Regions from separate parts of the Sporosarcina sp. FSL K6-2383 genome, predicted to be linked through region 1. Evidence: riboswitches for the same ligand, from Rfam matches in the RefSeq annotation. Region 1 holds a riboswitch; each other region holds the start of a gene.
The links. Region 1 has a riboswitch for lysine ahead of MKZ10_RS16040 (Na+/H+ antiporter NhaC family protein). Riboswitches for the same ligand answer to the same signal wherever they lie in the genome.
Positions count from the first base shown of each region.

Region 2: another riboswitch for lysine. It lies ahead of MKZ10_RS12895 (aspartate kinase); the one in region 1 lies ahead of MKZ10_RS16040 (Na+/H+ antiporter NhaC family protein).
Region 3: another riboswitch for lysine. It lies ahead of dapA (4-hydroxy-tetrahydrodipicolinate synthase); the one in region 1 lies ahead of MKZ10_RS16040 (Na+/H+ antiporter NhaC family protein).

Region 1 covers NZ_CP152017.1:3,168,227-3,174,238, forward strand. The annotation lists gene MKZ10_RS16035 (ABC transporter substrate-binding protein) at 1-452, opposite strand, end outside; gene MKZ10_RS16040 (Na+/H+ antiporter NhaC family protein) at 703-2,277, opposite strand; lysine riboswitch at 2,422-2,601, opposite strand; gene yunB (sporulation protein YunB) at 2,732-3,490, opposite strand; gene MKZ10_RS16050 (metallophosphoesterase) at 3,537-4,904, opposite strand; gene MKZ10_RS16055 (sulfite exporter TauE/SafE family protein) at 4,905-5,729, opposite strand; gene MKZ10_RS16060 (DUF72 domain-containing protein) at 5,735-6,012, opposite strand, start outside.
Region 2 covers NZ_CP152017.1:2,605,088-2,611,099, reverse strand. The annotation lists gene MKZ10_RS12915 (electron transfer flavoprotein subunit alpha/FixB family protein) at 1-968, shown strand, start outside; gene MKZ10_RS12910 (YfiT family bacillithiol transferase) at 1,076-1,585, shown strand; gene trxA (thioredoxin) at 1,728-2,042, shown strand; gene uvrC (excinuclease ABC subunit UvrC) at 2,106-3,899, shown strand; lysine riboswitch at 3,948-4,126, shown strand; gene MKZ10_RS12895 (aspartate kinase) at 4,219-5,448, shown strand; gene MKZ10_RS12890 (YslB family protein) at 5,488-5,904, opposite strand.
Region 3 covers NZ_CP152017.1:646,347-652,358, reverse strand. The annotation lists gene MKZ10_RS03435 (NADPH-dependent FMN reductase) at 1-292, opposite strand, end outside; gene MKZ10_RS03430 (ring-cleaving dioxygenase) at 310-1,293, opposite strand; gene MKZ10_RS03425 (GntR family transcriptional regulator) at 1,664-2,383, shown strand; gene MKZ10_RS03420 (haloacid dehalogenase-like hydrolase) at 2,410-3,327, shown strand; lysine riboswitch at 3,438-3,615, shown strand; gene dapA (4-hydroxy-tetrahydrodipicolinate synthase) at 3,801-4,685, shown strand; gene MKZ10_RS03410 (PQQ-binding-like beta-propeller repeat protein) at 4,858-6,012, opposite strand, start outside.

The DNA of each region.
Region 1 (6,012 bases):
TCATCTTTCACTGTTACCGTTGGGCTTGTACCAGATGGACTAATAAGTGGTACTTCATTACCGTTAGCAATTTCTGCCTGTGCAACTGTAGCACCACTTGTCGCTGCACCAATAATCGCTACAACTTTATCTTGTGTAATCAATTTAAGCGCTGCACTTGTTGCTTCTGCAGGGTCAGACTTGTTATCGACCTTGACTAGTTCAATATCCTTGCCATCCACGCCACCTGCTGCATTAATTTCTTCAACAGCTAATTCAATCCCGGATAGCTCTGATGTTCCGTATGAAGCAACTGCTCCAGACAATTCTAGGTTAACGCCGATTTTAATCGTGTCGCCACCCTTACTGCTTGAACTGTCTCCATCTGCCTTTTCACCTGCGCCGCACCCTGCCAATAGTCCAACTGCAAGAGTTGCTGTGGCGAATATACCTGCGAATTTTTTTAATTTCAATTGAAATCCCCCCTGTGATTTAAAATTCCAATAATTCTAAACGTAGATATCAGATCCCCCAGTTTTTCTCCTTCATAGTATTTTTAAAACTAAGAATTGAGTGATTACTACTTTCAGATTATCTTTGTAATCTTATTGATTAGTATATATACCTAACTGACTATTGTCAAAACATTTTTTTATTCAAAAATTGTTTCAATATAATAAAAGGAGCGATGAAATTTCATCGCTCCCCTGTTACAACCTATGATTATGCGGCTTGCTTAGCTATTTCTTTTCTTGCCCCTATCGTCCAAACCGTAAATAATACGATGAGAATGATAATTACAGCAACCAGACCTACCCACACAGAGCCTGTTACCCCTAATACAAAATAGCCTATAGCTGCGACAATAGCACTAATGAGCGCGTAAGGTAATTGCGTCGTAACGTGGTCCATCAAGTTACTACCTGCACCCGTTGAAGACAAAATCGTTGTATCCGATATTGGCGAACAATGATCACCAAACACAGAACCTGCTAGAACAGCTGCAAGTGCCGGTAATAATAGTTCAGGCGCAGCGTCAATCATAATCGTCCCCGCAATCGGCATCAAAATCCCGAAAGATCCCCATGATGTCCCCGTAGCAAATGCCATCAGACCTGCTAATATAAAGATAATAGCTGGTAAAAATGCAACTGACATATTTGCTTTCATCACGACCTCTGATAAATAAGTACCCGTATCCAAAATAGCAATCAAGTCTGTTAATGCCCATGCAAAAATGAGTATCAGCACCGCAGGCATCATTGATTGTACGCCACTAACAAAGGCGCGACCCATTAGCTGCATAGTGGCTGTTTCATTATGTTTCATCTGTACTCCATATAGAATTGCGGCAACTAAAGCCCCAACGACTCCACCTGCCAGCAAGGACAAAGGCACATTCGTATTTTCAAATATAGACCATATACTCGGCGAACCACCAATTACATAACCTGTCCAAAACATCATGGTAAACGTGACAACTACGAGCGACACAATGGGTGCCACAAGATCGCGTACCCGGCCATATGCATGTACAGGAAAATCCTCTTTTAATTGACCAGGAATCTCTTTGTTCGGATCAAATAATTGGCCATCTTCTTTTGCCAGTTTTTCATGCTTCTTCATCGTGAACAAATCAATATCCGTCCATGCAAAGAAGAAGACCATTGCTAATGTGGCGACAACGTAAAAATTCATTGGCGCCATCATGATAAATGCAGATAACGGCGAATAACTGATAGCAGTAGACCCTGCAAAAATAAGAGCCATTTGCCCAATTAAAAATGCCCCCCAGCTTGAAATAGGAGAAATCGAACAAATAGGTGCTGATGTTGAATCGATAAAATAAGCTAATTTCGCACGTGAAATTTTATGCTGATCTGTAATCGGACGAGCAATTTGTCCAACGGCTAATGCATTAAAATAATCATCTACAAAAATAGCGATTCCTAAAAGAGTCGTTAGCATTTTCGCGCCGCGTGCTGTCTTGATGCGGCGTTCAGCCCACCCTGCAAACGCTCGGCTGCCACCAGACAAACTAACGAATGCTGTAATCACTCCAAGTAAAAGAATGAATAACATGATATAAATATTATACGTATTCAATGCCCCTCCGTCCCAGAAGGAGACAATCATTCCATTCCATATATACTTTACAGATTCACCCGGCGAAAAGGATGCGGCTAGTATAGCGGCAGCGACAATCCCCGATCCAAGTGATAGCAAAACACGTTTCGTCGCCAATACCATCACAATGGCAATTAGTGGCGGCAAAATTGATACCCAAGTTCCAATCATTCTAAAAATCCTCCATATTGTTGGGTCGAGGCCCGTCATGGGGGAATAAAAAAACCGACTCCTATCGACACTTTGCTAAGTGTAATGGGAGTCGACCTTATCTACATTGCGTTTGTTTGATAAATGAATTGGCTTATCTAACTTACGACTTGTAGCTCATCATACATCACAATGATGCATGACAGTGTTATCCCTATTCGGAATAACCCCAGCCTGCTGAACTTGACAACCCCAACAAACTTCGGCAAAGCTTCCTTTTACACACGGTCATAGATGTCAATCTCTCGTATGCGACTCATAAGCAATGCAGCCTCTACCCAATCGGTATTTTATTAACTATACTAGCGTAACAATAAACCACAGTACTTTCAAGTCTTTTTCCAAAAGGATAAAAGTATTTATTTTTTTCCTAAAATAATGTCTATGTTCTAGGTATCTTGCGCTTTTCTTATTCTTATTTTGGGAGTTGAACTGGAATTTCGACATTAGGCGCTGCTCCTCCACCACCACTGTAAACTGGAGGGACCGTCCCCGAAATAATCCCCATTGCAACCAAAATTCTTTGTTCCACTTTACTTTCTCGCGTAGCTAGCGGCACGATAATCTGAACGTTCACTGTCAAAATAACATTTACTTCGACAGATGCACTGTTTATTCCAAATTCCTTGATGGTTGGTTCTATATCAGTGTGTACTTCTCCAATGACATGAAATCGGATAGGTATTTTAGGTCCTAGATTTCCAAGCAAAGGAATATTGAGCGCCTGACCAACTGGCACAAAAAAGACAATTCCTTCTTGGTTTTCCATCGCCTTTGAATCGTATTCGATATTATCGCGCACTGGCAACACGTCAAAATTACCGGCTTCTGCCTGCTTAAGATGAGTAGCAACGAGCGCGTGTATCTCTCCCACTACACGGTTGGCGGCTTCCGCATTAATCTTTATTACTCCAGTAGACTCATTTGAACTGGTAGGAAACATTTCTTCAACACTAGGAAATGTAAGGTCCTGTGATGTAATCGCTTTGTTAATGACATGCGCAGAGATAATACGTGTTTGTGCCTCTGCATATCGAACATAGATAGGTGTCAATCTCATATTGACAATGTATAGAGATAGGGCAATCGCAATTAGAAACGCTGGAATAAGGAGCGGTAACAATCTTCGTTTCTTTTTCCTAGATTTTCGAGTAATATGACTTTGAAATCTCAAAACGACTCCTCCTGCTGTTACAATATGCAGAAAAGGAGCCGTTTATTCAGTTCATTTCAGTGCCATACCAGCCCAACACATCTCTGATCAGCTCTGGCATACAATAGTCTTTTTTCGCCTCTTTAAGGGTTGGAAAGAAAAATCCAAATGTGAACATATCTAATGTCGCAAGCGTATAAGACTGTCCTTTGATGACCTCTCGATTCCCCACGTAGAGCTTACCATGACGATTTTCATACAATCTTTCATGTATCATCGCCCCCATCAGCGTACCACGGAAGCCGAGTCCTTTAATCTCAATCTGTGGCCATTCTTCATTCATTGATAGCTCATACACTTCTTGCAGCTCCGCTCCGTCTAACGTGATAATACATGGGTTTATTGGATGTGGAAGTAGTGTGTGTAGGCTTTCTTTCGTTACCCATCCTTTGTCTAAGCTGCCAAGAAAAATACCCGCATTAAACAATGCACAATCCGCTTTTGTATAGGCAATTAACGCTCGACCGAAAAAAGAGGCTAACGGACTCTCTCCAAATAAATTTTGCGGTAAAGCTGTTGGATTATAAAAAACCCTTTCCTTCATTGCCTGCTTCCCCGATTCAATAAGTCCAGTCACCTGTCTGACGTCATCCTCAGTACGTGTCAGCTGATCCGCTCTATACAGCTTCGCAGCCATCTCGACCACTTTCTTTGTGTCGACATCGATTTCCACCATCACTTGCCCTACATATTCACCATATTTTCCTGTTGCAGCTAGCATCGTATTTCCGATGAGCTTGCCTTCATGAAACAGATGATGGGTATGCGCACCGAAAATAACGTCGATTGCAGGACAGTCACGCGCCAATTTCTCATCTTCTTTTATTCCCAAATGTGATAGACAAACGATGACATCCGTTTGTTCCTCAATCTCCTCTACAATACGTTGCAATTCAGCACTAGGTGATGTCACTTCCCATCCTAGCTTTGAATAGAACGTCGTATACTCTGCCGTCGCACCAACCACGCCAATTCTCGTCCCTTGCTCCGTTACGTAAATCGTATAGGGCAAAGCCCATGCTGGACGCCCTTGATCAAATAAATTACAGACAATCACGTTGAATTCCGCTTCTTTATAAAGTAAAGTAAGCGCTTCTTTCGACATCGTAATGCCTTCATTGTTACCAATCGTAACCGCATCGAATCCCGCTTCATTCAATAAACGAACATTCCCTTGACCTTGCGTCCCTTCCGTAAAAGGATGCGAACGATCAACGTGATCCCCGATATCGAATACATAGCAAGCTTCACTTTTAGCATGATGCATTCGTTTTTTCTCACGTAACAGACGACTGATTTGCGGCCAATTTTCAAAGTGACTATGGATATCATTCGTATGATAAAAGTAAAGCGTTTCTATTTTACTTATCGGAATTCACCCCGCTATTCCTTCAATAATGGCCCGAACCCCTAATATGAATAGAATAATTCGTAGAGCAATGACTAGTGTCTCTGATTTCATCTTTTGATTCAGCATTGCCCCTAATTTTGCCCCGATATAAGCAGCCGGAACGACGGGTATTGTGTAAAGCCATGGCACATTGCCAAGTGATATATGTGTAACTGAATTAACCATAGCCGATAAAAAGACCATGAACATCGACGTACCCACTGCGACATGTGGTGGGAATAGGAACAGGAGAATCATAGCTGGAACGATGATAGAGCCTCCCCCAATCCCAAATAGCCCTGAAGCAAACCCAACGCCAAATGTTAAAAGTAACGCAAACCAAACAGGATAGCCAAAAACAAAAGTCTGTCCCATATTATCCTCAAATGTTCTCTTTTTGCCATGATTAACGAACCAATTGACTGGCTTTAAATATTTTCGTACAAGTAGCAATGTTGATAGAAGAATAAGTAAAATGCCAAAATATAAATTGAATGATGGTAAATCGAGCCCTTTATTGACAAAGGCTCCGACAAGCGTCCCCGGAACACTTCCGGCGAAAAATATAAGACCACTTCTATAGTCAATCGTTTTTGTTTTCATATACGATAACGTCGATGCGAGTCCTGTAAAAATCATCATGATGACTGACAAACCAACGACCGTTTGCGGTGTAATCCCACTAATCATTCCTAGATTAATACCGACAAAAAGTGTTGCTGGCACAAGTATAATACCGCCTCCAAGGCCAACGAGCGCCCCAATTACTCCTGCAGCTAGACCAATTACGGCCAATAGTAAATATTCCATTACAATTACCAATCTCCCTCAAAAAAGTTGAGCTGTTTGGGCGTCAGACTTTCATAGTTGATGTCGAGCATTTTTTGAAATTGCTGCGCATTTCGTGCTGCATGTCCGCCGGAATTATTATTAAAAATAACGAATACTTCCTTCGTTTCGGCTGTTAATGTTGCGACTGCTTGCTGAATTTCTTTCAACTCAGCCTCATTATAATTATACAGGTATCTCACTTTACGCCATGCTTGATCGTCTCCAGTCGTATTACGCCAGCCATGGATATTACGACCGTGGA
Region 2 (6,012 bases), 560 kb from region 1:
ACAAGGTAGTAGTACTTGGGGAAGTAAGGGAAGGAGCATTGCGTAATGTTTCTTTTGAAATCATCGCAGCTGCAAAACAAATTTCTGGCGGCGGTGAAGTAGTTGGTGTGTTGCTAGGTGATGCAGTTCAATCATTAGGGGCGGAAATGATCCAGTACGGTGCGGATCGTGTCGTTACTGTGGAGCATCCACATTTGAAACAATATACATCTGACGCTTTTAGTCAAGCGTTTATGGCGGTTTACGAGCAAGAGAAGCCGGATGCTGTTGTATTTGGTCATACAGCACTTGGGAAAGATTTATCACCAAAAATTGCGAGTAAATTGGCGTCTGGTTTAATTTCAGATGTAACCGCTATCGAAGGTGAAGGCGAAGCGGCTGTATTCATTCGCCCGATTTATTCTGGAAAAGCGTTTGAAAAAGTGAAAAACAAAGAAGGATTATTGTTCATCACAGTGCGTCCAAACAACATTGCCCCACTAGAGCAAGATGCGAGCCGTACAGGCGATGTGTCAGTTGTTACAACAGAAATTACGAGCCTACGTTCAGTCATTGCTGAAGTTGTTCGTAAATCAACTGAAGGCGTTGACCTTTCTGAAGCAAAAGTAGTTGTTGCAGGTGGTCGTGGCGTGAAAAGTGCAGAAGGGTTCGAGCCGCTACAAGAACTTGCAACGCTATTAGGCGGAGCAATTGGGGCATCTCGTGGTGCTTGTGACGCAGATTATTGTGATTACTCCCTACAAATTGGTCAGACAGGTAAAGTAGTAACACCAGACTTGTACATTGCTGCTGGTATTTCAGGTGCGATTCAGCACGTGGCAGGAATGTCGAACGCCAAAGTCATCGTTGCGATTAATAAAGACCCGGAAGCAAATATTTTCAAAATAGCAGATTACGGAATTGTTGGAGATTTGTTCGAAGTCATTCCAACGATGATTGAGGAAATTAAGAAATTGAAAGCGAACTAAAATGATATGTAAAAGGGCTTCGGAGTAGTTTCATTCCGAAGCCCTTTAAGCTAATTATTTTTAAAAATAGAGTAATGAATACAATAAAAAGGGAAGAGGGATTGAAGATGGATGTCACATTTCCAATTGGAAAGCTACAAGTTCCTGAAAAAGTAACGCTAAGTAATATTCAAGAATGGCTTAAAGAAATCGAAACTTACACCATCCGATTACAAAAAACGGTCGGTTCATTAAACGATGAGCAATTAAGCAAAACATACCGTGATGGCAGCTGGACAGTTCGTCAGCTTGTTCATCATGTTGCAGATTCACAGTTAAATATGTATCAGCGTTTGAAGCTAGCTTTAACAGATGACAATCCAACTATACCGGCATTCGACCAGGATAAGTGGGCTGTTCAACCTGATACAAATTTTCCTATAGAAAGTTCTATTAAAATGTTAGAAGGTATAAATGAACGCGTCGTATCTTTAGGAAATAGTTTAACTGACGAGCAATTAAACCGGATTTTCACACATCAAGAAAACGGAGAAATTACAGTGGCAACAAAAGTGGCAAAGTTAGCATGGCATGAAGAGCATCATTTAGCACATATAAAAATTGCATTATCAAAGTAATTAAATGATTGAAAATTGGCTGGTTCCTTGGTGTCTGTATCAAACGTAACGGGAGACATTTCTGATTCAAAGCATATATTTAGCTCACGCAATGACTGCATGATATACTACGAGCATAGTTATTAAAGGAGGAAATTTTATCATGGCAATTATTAATGCGACTGATCAAAGCTTTGCAGAAAATATTAAAGAAGGACTTGTCCTTGTTGACTTTTGGGCACCTTGGTGCGGACCGTGTAAAATGATCGCTCCTGTTCTTGAGGAATTAGATGGCGAATTCGAAGGCAAAGCACAAATTGTTAAAGTTGATGTAGATGACAACCAAGGAACAGCAAGTAACTATGGCGTTATGTCTATCCCAACGCTTATCCTGTTCAAAGATGGCGAGATTGTAGATAAAGTGGTTGGTTTCAAACCGAAAGAAGCACTTGCTGAATTAATCGAAAAACACGCATAATATAATTTCATTAATAACCGGGTCCCTTCATTGGCGCCCGGTTTTTTTAGGTAGGTGACGGATATGAATGAATTGATTGAACAAAAATTGGCGATTTTACCAGAGTTGCCGGGCTGTTATTTTATGAAGGATCGACAAGGAACTGTTATTTATGTAGGAAAAGCAAAAGTATTGAAAAATCGGGTGCGTAGCTATTTTACGGGCAGTCATGACGGAAAAACACAGCGACTTGTCGGTGAAATTGAGGATTTTGAGTATATGGTCACCTCATCTAACATTGAGGCACTCGTGTTGGAATTAAACCTTATCAAACAGTACGATCCGAAATATAATATTATGTTGAAGGACGATAAGACGTATCCTTATTTGAAAATTACAGCTGAACGCCATCCGAAATTGATCATCACGCGCCAAGTGAAAAAGGACAAAGGAAAATATTTTGGTCCATATCCGAATGCTTACGCAGCAGGAGAGACGAAAAAGCTGCTTGATCGTTTGTATCCATATCGGAAATGTCAGACGATGCCTGATCGTGTGTGCTTGTATTATCATATCGGCCAATGCCTGGCGCCGTGTGTCAATGAGGTGGATCAAGAAGTTTATAAAGAAATGGTCGATGACATTAGTCGATTCCTTAATGGAGGCTATAAAAGTGTTAAAAAGGAATTGACTGAAAAAATGTCTGCCGCAGCGGAAAACTTGGAGTTTGAACGCGCGAAAGAGTACCGCGATCAAATTACAAATATTGAAGCTGTTATGGAAAAACAGGTAATGACGATGAATGATTTTACAGATCGTGATATTTTTGGCTATTCCGTTGATAAAGGCTGGATGTGCGTCCAAGTTTTTTTTGTGCGACAAGGGAAATTGATCGAACGGGACGTATCGTTGTTTCCGCTTTATCAGGAGCCAGAAGATGAACTATTGACATTTATCGGTCAGTTTTATGGTAAGTCTGAGCATTTGTTGCCGAAGGAAATCCTGTTGCCACAAGGCATTGATAGTGAGCTCGTTCGCGAGCTATTGAACGTCCATGTGCTTATTCCGCAACGAGGTAAAAAGAAATCACTAGTGGATCTTGCTATTAAAAATGCAGAGATGTCACTAGGAGATAAGTTTCAGCTGATGGAACGGCAAGAGCAGCGAACAATCGGAGCTTGTGAGGAGCTTGGTGAGGCGATGAATATTACAATACCGCTCCGCATTGAAGCTTTCGATAACTCTCATACGTATGGTGCTGATCCTGTTTCTGCTATGGTGTCGTTTGTTGATGGTAAACCAAATCGTAAGAATTACCGCAAATATGTGACGAAAACTGCCGCTGCGCATGATGATTATGGGGCGATGCGCGAAGTTGTCAGGAGGCGTTATAGTCGTGTGTTGACAGATGACTTGCCTTTACCTGATTTAGTCGTCATTGACGGCGGTAAAGGGCATATGGAGGCAGCAAGAGAGGTTATTGAGGATGAGCTAGGCTTATCTATTCCTATTGCAGGGCTGGCGAAAGATGATAAACACCAGACGGCGCAATTATTGTACGGCAATCCCATCGAGATGATTCCGTTGAAACGGACAAGTGAGGCCTTTTATTTATTGCAGCGGATACAAGATGAAGTACACCGTTTTGCCATTACATTCCACAGGCAACGGCGTGAAACGAATTCATTAACATCTACGCTCGATGGATTGCCGGGTGTTGGACCAAAACGTAAACAACAGTTATTAAAGCATTTTGAGTCGGTGAAAAAGATTCGGGAAGCCTCTGTCGAAGATTTGCAACAAGCGGGCTTACCGGCGGCGGTTGCCGAAGCGGTCGAAACGTATTTTCGTCAAGAGGCATTGCGAGAGAAAGAATAATATGATAAAGTAAGTGCACTGAATTTTTTCACTTATAATTAAATATGAAGTGAGGATAGAGGCGCGGATGCTAATAGTACATTTCCAGAAGGCGACAGCTTGATGAAGGGAATCGAAAGGGGTATTCGCCGAAGCGGAAAAATCGACTGTCACGATTGTTTTGCTGGATTTCCATTGAAGAAGTGGGAGTCTGTCAGGTATTAACTACCTGGAGAGCTATCCGTTCGGAGCATCTTTTTACTGATGTCTCCCATCGGAATAGGCTCTCAATTTATTGAGGGCCGTTTTTGCGTACAGGATAAAGACGGAGGAATGGATAATGGAACGAATTGTAATGAAATTCGGGGGGACTTCGGTCGCTAATCCGGAAAGAATTGCACGCGCTGCACGACTTGTAGCAGGGGAAGTTAATCGAGGGAAGCAAGTGGCGGTCATTGTCTCGGCGATGGGGAAAACGACGGATGAGTTATTGGTACTTGCACAAGAAGTGAATCCAGCTGCAGGGCGACGTGAGCTCGATATGCTACTGGCAACAGGCGAACAAGTGACAGCGTCCCTCCTGGCGATGGCAATCACCGCACAAGGCGTGGAGTCACATTCTTATACAGGTTGGCAGGCGGGTGTCCTAACGGAGTCCGTTCACGGCAACGCGCGAATTGAACAAGTGCAAGCAGACAGAGTGAATGCTGCTCTTACATCGGGTACTGTCGCAGTTATTACAGGCTTCCAAGGAGCTGATGCACAAGGAGAACTGACAACACTTGGTCGTGGAGGCTCCGACACAAGCGCGGTCGCTATCGCCATTGCGCTAGGGGCAACTGTTTGTGACATTTACACCGATGTCGAAGGGGTATTTACGACGGATCCAAGGCTCATTAAAAAAGCCCAAAAGCTTGAGGAAATATCTTATGATGAGATGCTCGAAATTGCTAATTTAGGTGCGGGTGTTCTTCATCCAAGGGCAGTTGAATTTGCTAAAAATCATCAAATGCCAATGCGCGTTAGGCCAGCTCATATAGATGGACAAGGAACGATTATCAAGGAGGAAATTGATTTGGAAAATAATTTAGTTGTGCGGGGCATTGCTTTTGAGCAAGATATTGTTCGGATTACAGTGATGTACGATGTTCCATATAACGGCTCACTTGCCAATATATTCACAGCACTTGCAAAACACCATGTCAATGTTGATATCATCATCCAGACGATTAGGGAGGATGTGCAACCATCCGTGTCATTCTCTATTAAAAAAGAGGATTTTGCCGAAGTGATCAATGTTCTAGAATCCAATAAAAAAGCACTGGGTTATAGTCGTGCAGATTTTGAAGTAGGACTAGCAAAAGTATCAATTGTTGGCAGTGGCATGGTTTCTAATCCAGGTGTTGCGGCAAATATGTTTGATATTTTACGCCAAGCGGAAATTCCGGTGAAAATGGTTAGTACATCGGAAATCAAAGTGTCTGTCGTTATTCCAGAGTCTGATATGGAGAAGGCTGTAGCGACACTTCATGAAAAATTTGGATTGGATGCAGTCATAGTGAATTCATAAAGAAAAAAGAGGTGTAGCCATCATAGCCACATCTCTTTTTTACGAGTCAATTTTAGTTTTGGTATCCCATTTTACTTGGAATGACACGCGTCCTTTTTTAGATTGAGCTTCTCCATAGCATTCAGTCAGAAGTCCGTTCAACTTCTGATACTGTTCTGCAAGAAAGCCAGCTTCTAGCTGAAAAGATCTGTCTTGAATATTTATTTCATCGCCGTTTGTCATTGTATAAAAGGCTTCATCTTTTTGTGTTTTTTCAAGGGAAAGAATTCCCCAACCTGCCTCTTGAAAGAAAACAGGGAGCTCTTCAACGCTAAAAACAGGAAATTTTCTAGCGATTTCTTTTCCTGCCCAGTAGAGAATTTCACCTTGATGAGCCCCTAGAATGCTGGGTAAGACATGGTCGCGTAAAAGGTCATAGCCGAAACGAGTCGGTGAAAGGTTTGTAGTATTTTCCAATTGAGTATGCAATCCTTTCGGATGAAAATAAGTGAAATACTTTTTAATAGAAGGAATACGTTTACAACAAATAAATCACATCATCTTGACCTCTTTAAAACAGAGGAG
Region 3 (6,012 bases), 1.1 Mb from region 1:
ATTCTTGAACGATGAATACAAATCCGTCTTGTTTTGCAATGATTTCTGACCATGCTGCTGCACCTGATGCGTCGCCGCCAACTTCACCTAACAGTGGTAATTTATAGTCCGCAATATCGATAATTGTATAATTTGCATCTCCACGTTTATCTGCTAATTCTTTTACCCATGCCCCTACTTGTGGACTTACGCGTCCCTCACGTGTTGATCCTAAAACAATACCTATATTTGATTTTGTCATTATTTTTTCCTCCTCTTGTTTTGCTCCAAATAATTTATCGAAAAATCCCATTTTTTCATTTCACCTCCTTATAAATACTCTTTTTCTATAGTAAGCGTACTGCGTACTGTGTCGATTGGTCTTACCATTGCTTCAATTTCATCCCGTTTTTCTTCGAGGAATGGTGGTAATGATAAAATTTCACCTACCGTTTCGTAAGGTTCATCCCCCATGAAGCCTGGACCATCTGTTGCCCATTCAAAAAGGATGCCTTGCGCTACACGCGCATATAATGATTCAAAGAAGAATCGATCTACATAGCCTGAAGTACGGAAACCAAACTCTTCCATACGTTCAACCCATTCATGTAATACTTGCGTATTTTCTACACGGAAAGCCGCATGATGCACTGTGCCAAATCCTTGTCGACCAGCTGGTAAAGTCGTATTATGCTCCACAATTACCTGCGCACCATTTCCACCTTCACCAACTTCGAATAAATGAAATAAACCCTCCTGAGCGATTTCACGCATTAACATCGCTTTTTCCAAAACTTCCTTTAAATAATCAAATTCTTCAATACGAATATGGATCGGTCCTAAACCTGTAATGGCAAACTCCAATGGTACTGGCCCATTCTGCCAAGGCGTCCCCGACTCAACCCCCTTGTTGAATTCATCAGACACTAACATATATTGTTGATCATCAAAGTCCACAAATGAAATCGTTTTTTTACCAAACACTTCTTCAATTCCATTATTGGCTACTTCGTATTTATCAAAACGCTTCAGCCAATATTCTAATGCGGCATCTGTCGGAACACGGAAAGCTGTTTTATAAATCTCATTCGTTCCATGCGTACCTTTTGGAATACCAGGAAAATCAAAAAATGTCATATCCGTTCCTGCTGAGCCTTTATCGTCTGCGAAGAATAAATGATACGTTTGAATATCATCCTGATTGACCGTCTTCTTTACAAGACGCATTCCTAGTACATACGTGAAAAACTCGTAGTTTTTCTCTGCACTACTTGTGATCGCCGTTACATGGTGCATTCCTTTTAAATGGTTCATTCTATTTCCTCCTATTATTATTTCGAATCAATATACCTAGAATTCAAGGTATATTGATTCGAAAAAAATTTACTGTTCTTATACAAACTTATATAGGTTCCATTAACGCCTTGAATTCAATTATCTCGAATTCAAACTAAATTTAACATAGATTCAATCTGACTGTCAACACTTTAGTTTTAAAGCTGTGACGATAGACACTTCGAACATAAATATCTGCTATCTATGGGGAATGGTATTTTCAAGCCACAATCTTAACTTCCGAGAGAGATGTATTCCGTTTAATTAATCCGGTGGTATAGACAACTATACCACTTAGCGTTAAAATGAAATTAGAGGTTATATCTTGAGAATGAAGGGAATTTACAAAATGATAAACAAAAACTCTCCAACGCCAATTTATTCCCAGTTGGAACAATTGATAAAGGAGCTGATCACTAAGCAACTCAATCCAGATGACTTAATCCCCTCTGAGCGTGAATTTGCTGAGAAGTACCAAGTTAGCAGAATGACAGTGAGACAAGCGATTACTAATCTTACAAATGACGGGTATTTACAACGTAAGCGTGGAGTAGGAACCTTTGTTGCATTGAAGAAGCTCGAGCAAAATTTAGATCACTTAACGAGCTTTTCTGAGGATATGCGTTCACGTGGAATGGAGCCAGGCACAAAGGTATTAGAATTCAACAAGATTGAAGCAAATGAAAAGATAGCGCAAAAATTAGGGCTAGAAGAAGGTTCACCTATTTATGAAATCAAAAGATTACGCCTAGCCGACCATTTACCAATTGCCTTACAACTATTTTATACATCAGTGGACCTCGTGACTGGGTTAACAAAGGAAATTGCAGAACAGTCGATCTATCAATACGTTGAAAGTGAGCTTAACTTGAGTATATTGTCTGCTCAACAGGATGTAGAGGCAATGGTTGCCAAGAAGCGTGAAGCGGAAGCTCTTCATATTAAAGTGGGGGACCCCGTACTCTATATTTCCCGAGTAGGTCTTGCTGAAAATGATATACCATTAGAGTTTGTACAATCATTTTATCGTGCTGACCGCTATAAATTCAAAGTGAAAGTGACAAGATAAAATACTAATTAAATGGAGGAATTTCTGTGAAAAGATTATTAGATTGTACCGCTTCCGATTTTCAAAAAATGAATGGTCAAGACTTAAAAAAATCGATACGCGCATGTGAAGGAAGAGTGATGTTATCGGAGACGATGACTTCTGTAGCACCATTGTATCCAGGTATTACAAATGCTGAACTTGCTGCTTCCTTTGGCGCGGATTTACTATTATTGAATTTATTTGACGTTTTTAACCCTGCTGTTGAAGGATACAAATGCGATGAGAATGAATCAATCATTCAAAAGGTAAAAGAATTAACAGGGCGTCCTGTCGGCCTAAATTTAGAACCTGTTGATCTGAACGCTGAACAAATTGAAAAGCTAGATACTGTTTCAAAAGGTCGAACGGCTACCGAAGAAGCATTACGTGAAGCAAAAAAGTTAGGCTTTGACTTTATTTGTTTAACTGGGAATCCCAAAACCGGAGTGACAAACGAGGAAACAGTCGTTGCCATTAAGAAGGCTCGGGAGATTTTTGGTGAAGAAGGATTAATCATCGCTGGGAAAATGCATGGTGCTGGTGTCGCAAACGAAACAGGGAGCGGCATTATTTCAGAGGCGACTCTTTCAAGCTTTATCGAAGCGGGCGCGGATGTTATTTTAATGCCCGCTCCGGGAACCGTGCCAGGAATCACAGTGAATACAGCCGAAAAGTATGTTCGATTTGTGCATTCAAAGGGTGCATTAGCCATGCTTACAATCGGCACAAGCCAAGAAGGTGCGGATGAGGCAACAATACGCCAAATCGCACTCAATAGTAAAATGGCTGGTGCAGATATTTACCATATCGGTGACACAGGCTTCTACGGGATTGCGGTACCAGAAAACATTATGACCTATTCAATCGTCATCAGAGGAAGACGGCATACTTATGTAAGAATGGCTGCATCTGTAAGGCGCTAAACGAAGATTTATAGTGCAGCCTAAATACCTCATTTCACTTTCACCTTGTAATTGTACCGAATTACGTGTAAGGTAGTAATAATTTAATACTACTTATTTCGAAACTTTGAAGTAAGGATAGAGGTGCAAAAACCATTAGTAGACAATCCGAGGATAATGAGATCCTATGAAGATTGTAGAAAGGGGGATTTGCCGAAGTGGAGAGACACTCATCATCTCGAAGCTGGTTCTGCGTTGAATAAGTGCAGGATTGTCATATAGGAAACTATATGGAGGGCTATCTTATGCAAAGAAATAATCCATTATTTCACTGCAACAACGAGCCCTCGTTGTTGCTTTTTTGCGTCAATTTATCTGAGCCTAGATAAAGCCTCCGGCGGATGTCACGTAATTACGCCAAGGTATCATTGACAAATGCCCTCCACCCTCTATTTTATTTTTTATACAAAAAAATGAATAGGATGTGGAGAATGATGAATTTCGGACAAATTGTAACGGCGATGGTAACACCTTTTAATGCGCAGGGAGACATTGACTTTGAAGCAACAAAAAATTTGATTGAGTATTTAATTGCCAATGGGTCGGATAGTTTAGTTGTATCGGGCACGACTGGAGAGTCTCCGACGTTAACGACGGAAGAAAAAGTAGCCTTATTCAAATTTACAGTGGAGGTTGTTAGCGGAAGGGTGCCGGTAATCGCTGGAACAGGTTCAAACAGTACAAGAGAATCGATTGAACTGACAATGTCGGCAGAGGATGTTGGCGTTGACGGTATTATGCTCGTCGCCCCCTACTATAACAAGCCATGCCAGGAAGGATTGTTTCAACACTTCCAAGCAATTGCGGCGGCTACCTCCTTACCAATTATGCTGTATAATGTGCCAGGACGAACAGTTGTTAACATCGATGTCGACACAGTCATACGCCTGTCAGCAATCCTAAATATCATTGCGATTAAGGAAGCAAGTGGTAATTTGGATGCTATGGCTGAAATCATCGAGCAAACACCCACAGAATTCCTCTTGTATAGCGGTGATGATGGCCTAACGATCCCAGTACTATCAATTGGTGGGGCTGGCGTCGTTTCCGTCTCGTCTCATATTATAGGAAATGAAATGCAAACAATGATCAAAAACTTCAAAATGGGTAATATCAAAGAGGCGGCTGCAGACCATCGTAAATTATTACCCGTTATGAAAGCACTTTTTGCCGCCCCGAATCCTTCACCAGTAAAAGCGGCATTGAATCTCAATGGAATTCCTGTCGGCGGCGTCCGGTTGCCAATGATTCCATTGAATGATGGGCAGCTTCATTCATTGCAGCGTACATTAGCAATTTATGGTGGAGTGAGTGTTTGACGAATGAAATATCTTGAAACTCACTGACTTTGAGACAACCATTTCACGAATCGAATTTTGGGTGAAATTTTCAAAAAATGCTTGGTTATGAAAAAGTCCCACAGTCACCCATGCACATACCAAAAACCAACGACATTCGTATGACGCAAATGTCGTTGGTTTCGTTTAAATTCTATTCATCCCCGAGTGGGGCAATAACGGTTGTTATATAGCTGGTGAGTGCTTCGACTTCTTCAGTCGATAAAAGATTTTTAAACGGAGGCATTGCCCCACTACCTTCATTTATTTGTGCGATTATTTTATCTTTATCGTGCCTCATGGGACTCGTTTGTAAATTGGGACCGTTATGCCCATTAACGCCTTGATCTCCATGACAAGCGATACAGCTTTGTCTGTAGAGCGCTAAGCCTTTTTCAGTATCAGCCAATGCTGGTTGTTCAGGCTTTTCTTCTTTTGGTTTATCCTCATTGCTATCAGCTACGGGAGCCTCTTTTAGCTCGCCATTCAATTTGAACGTGTAGACTTTATCGCCATGTTTTGATCCGGCAAGTGAATTCCCTGCCGCTAGTATAGAAATGTATTGAACACCGTCCACTTCATACGTGACGGACGGGGCATTGGCTCCCGCATCCATTTTGTATTCCCAAACTTCTTCACCAGTCTTTGCGTTAAACGCAATCAGTCTGCCGTCATTATGACCCACAAAGACCAAATTCCCTTTCGTTGTCAACACACCACTGTATGCAGTCGAATCCCAATCGTGTTGCCATGCAATCTTATTCGTTTTAACGTCGATTGCCGTGACAGACCCACGAAGTGGGGCATCTTTCACACTTTGGAGAAGGCTTCCGATGTAAATATCGCCTTCCACAAACTCCTCATCACTGCGTGTGAATGAAAAATAGCCATCTTGTGCTAATACATACATATATTCAGTATCAGGATTATAAGCCGATGGTGGCCAGTTAGCACCACCGCCAGGACCCGGTTTAAGAACGAGTGGATCTTCCCAGAATGGATCGAATATCCCTCCGAACTCCATATCAAGCCCACCTGGGAAATCCCTGTCCAAATCTTCTTGCGTAATACGTTGAGGTACAAATGCATCTCCGACTGGGAAAGGCTGCGTAGCTGCTGTTTTTTGCCTTTCGTCTTGCGGAACGGCTTTTTCTTCAATGCCAACAAGGGGTTCTCCAGTTTCACGATCCAGGAAATAAACCCAGCCTGTTTTCCCTGCTTGTGCAATTCCTTTTCTCATTTTTCCATCCATTTCAACATCATATAAAATGGTAGGATTCGCAGGGTCCATATCCCAGATGTCGTGATG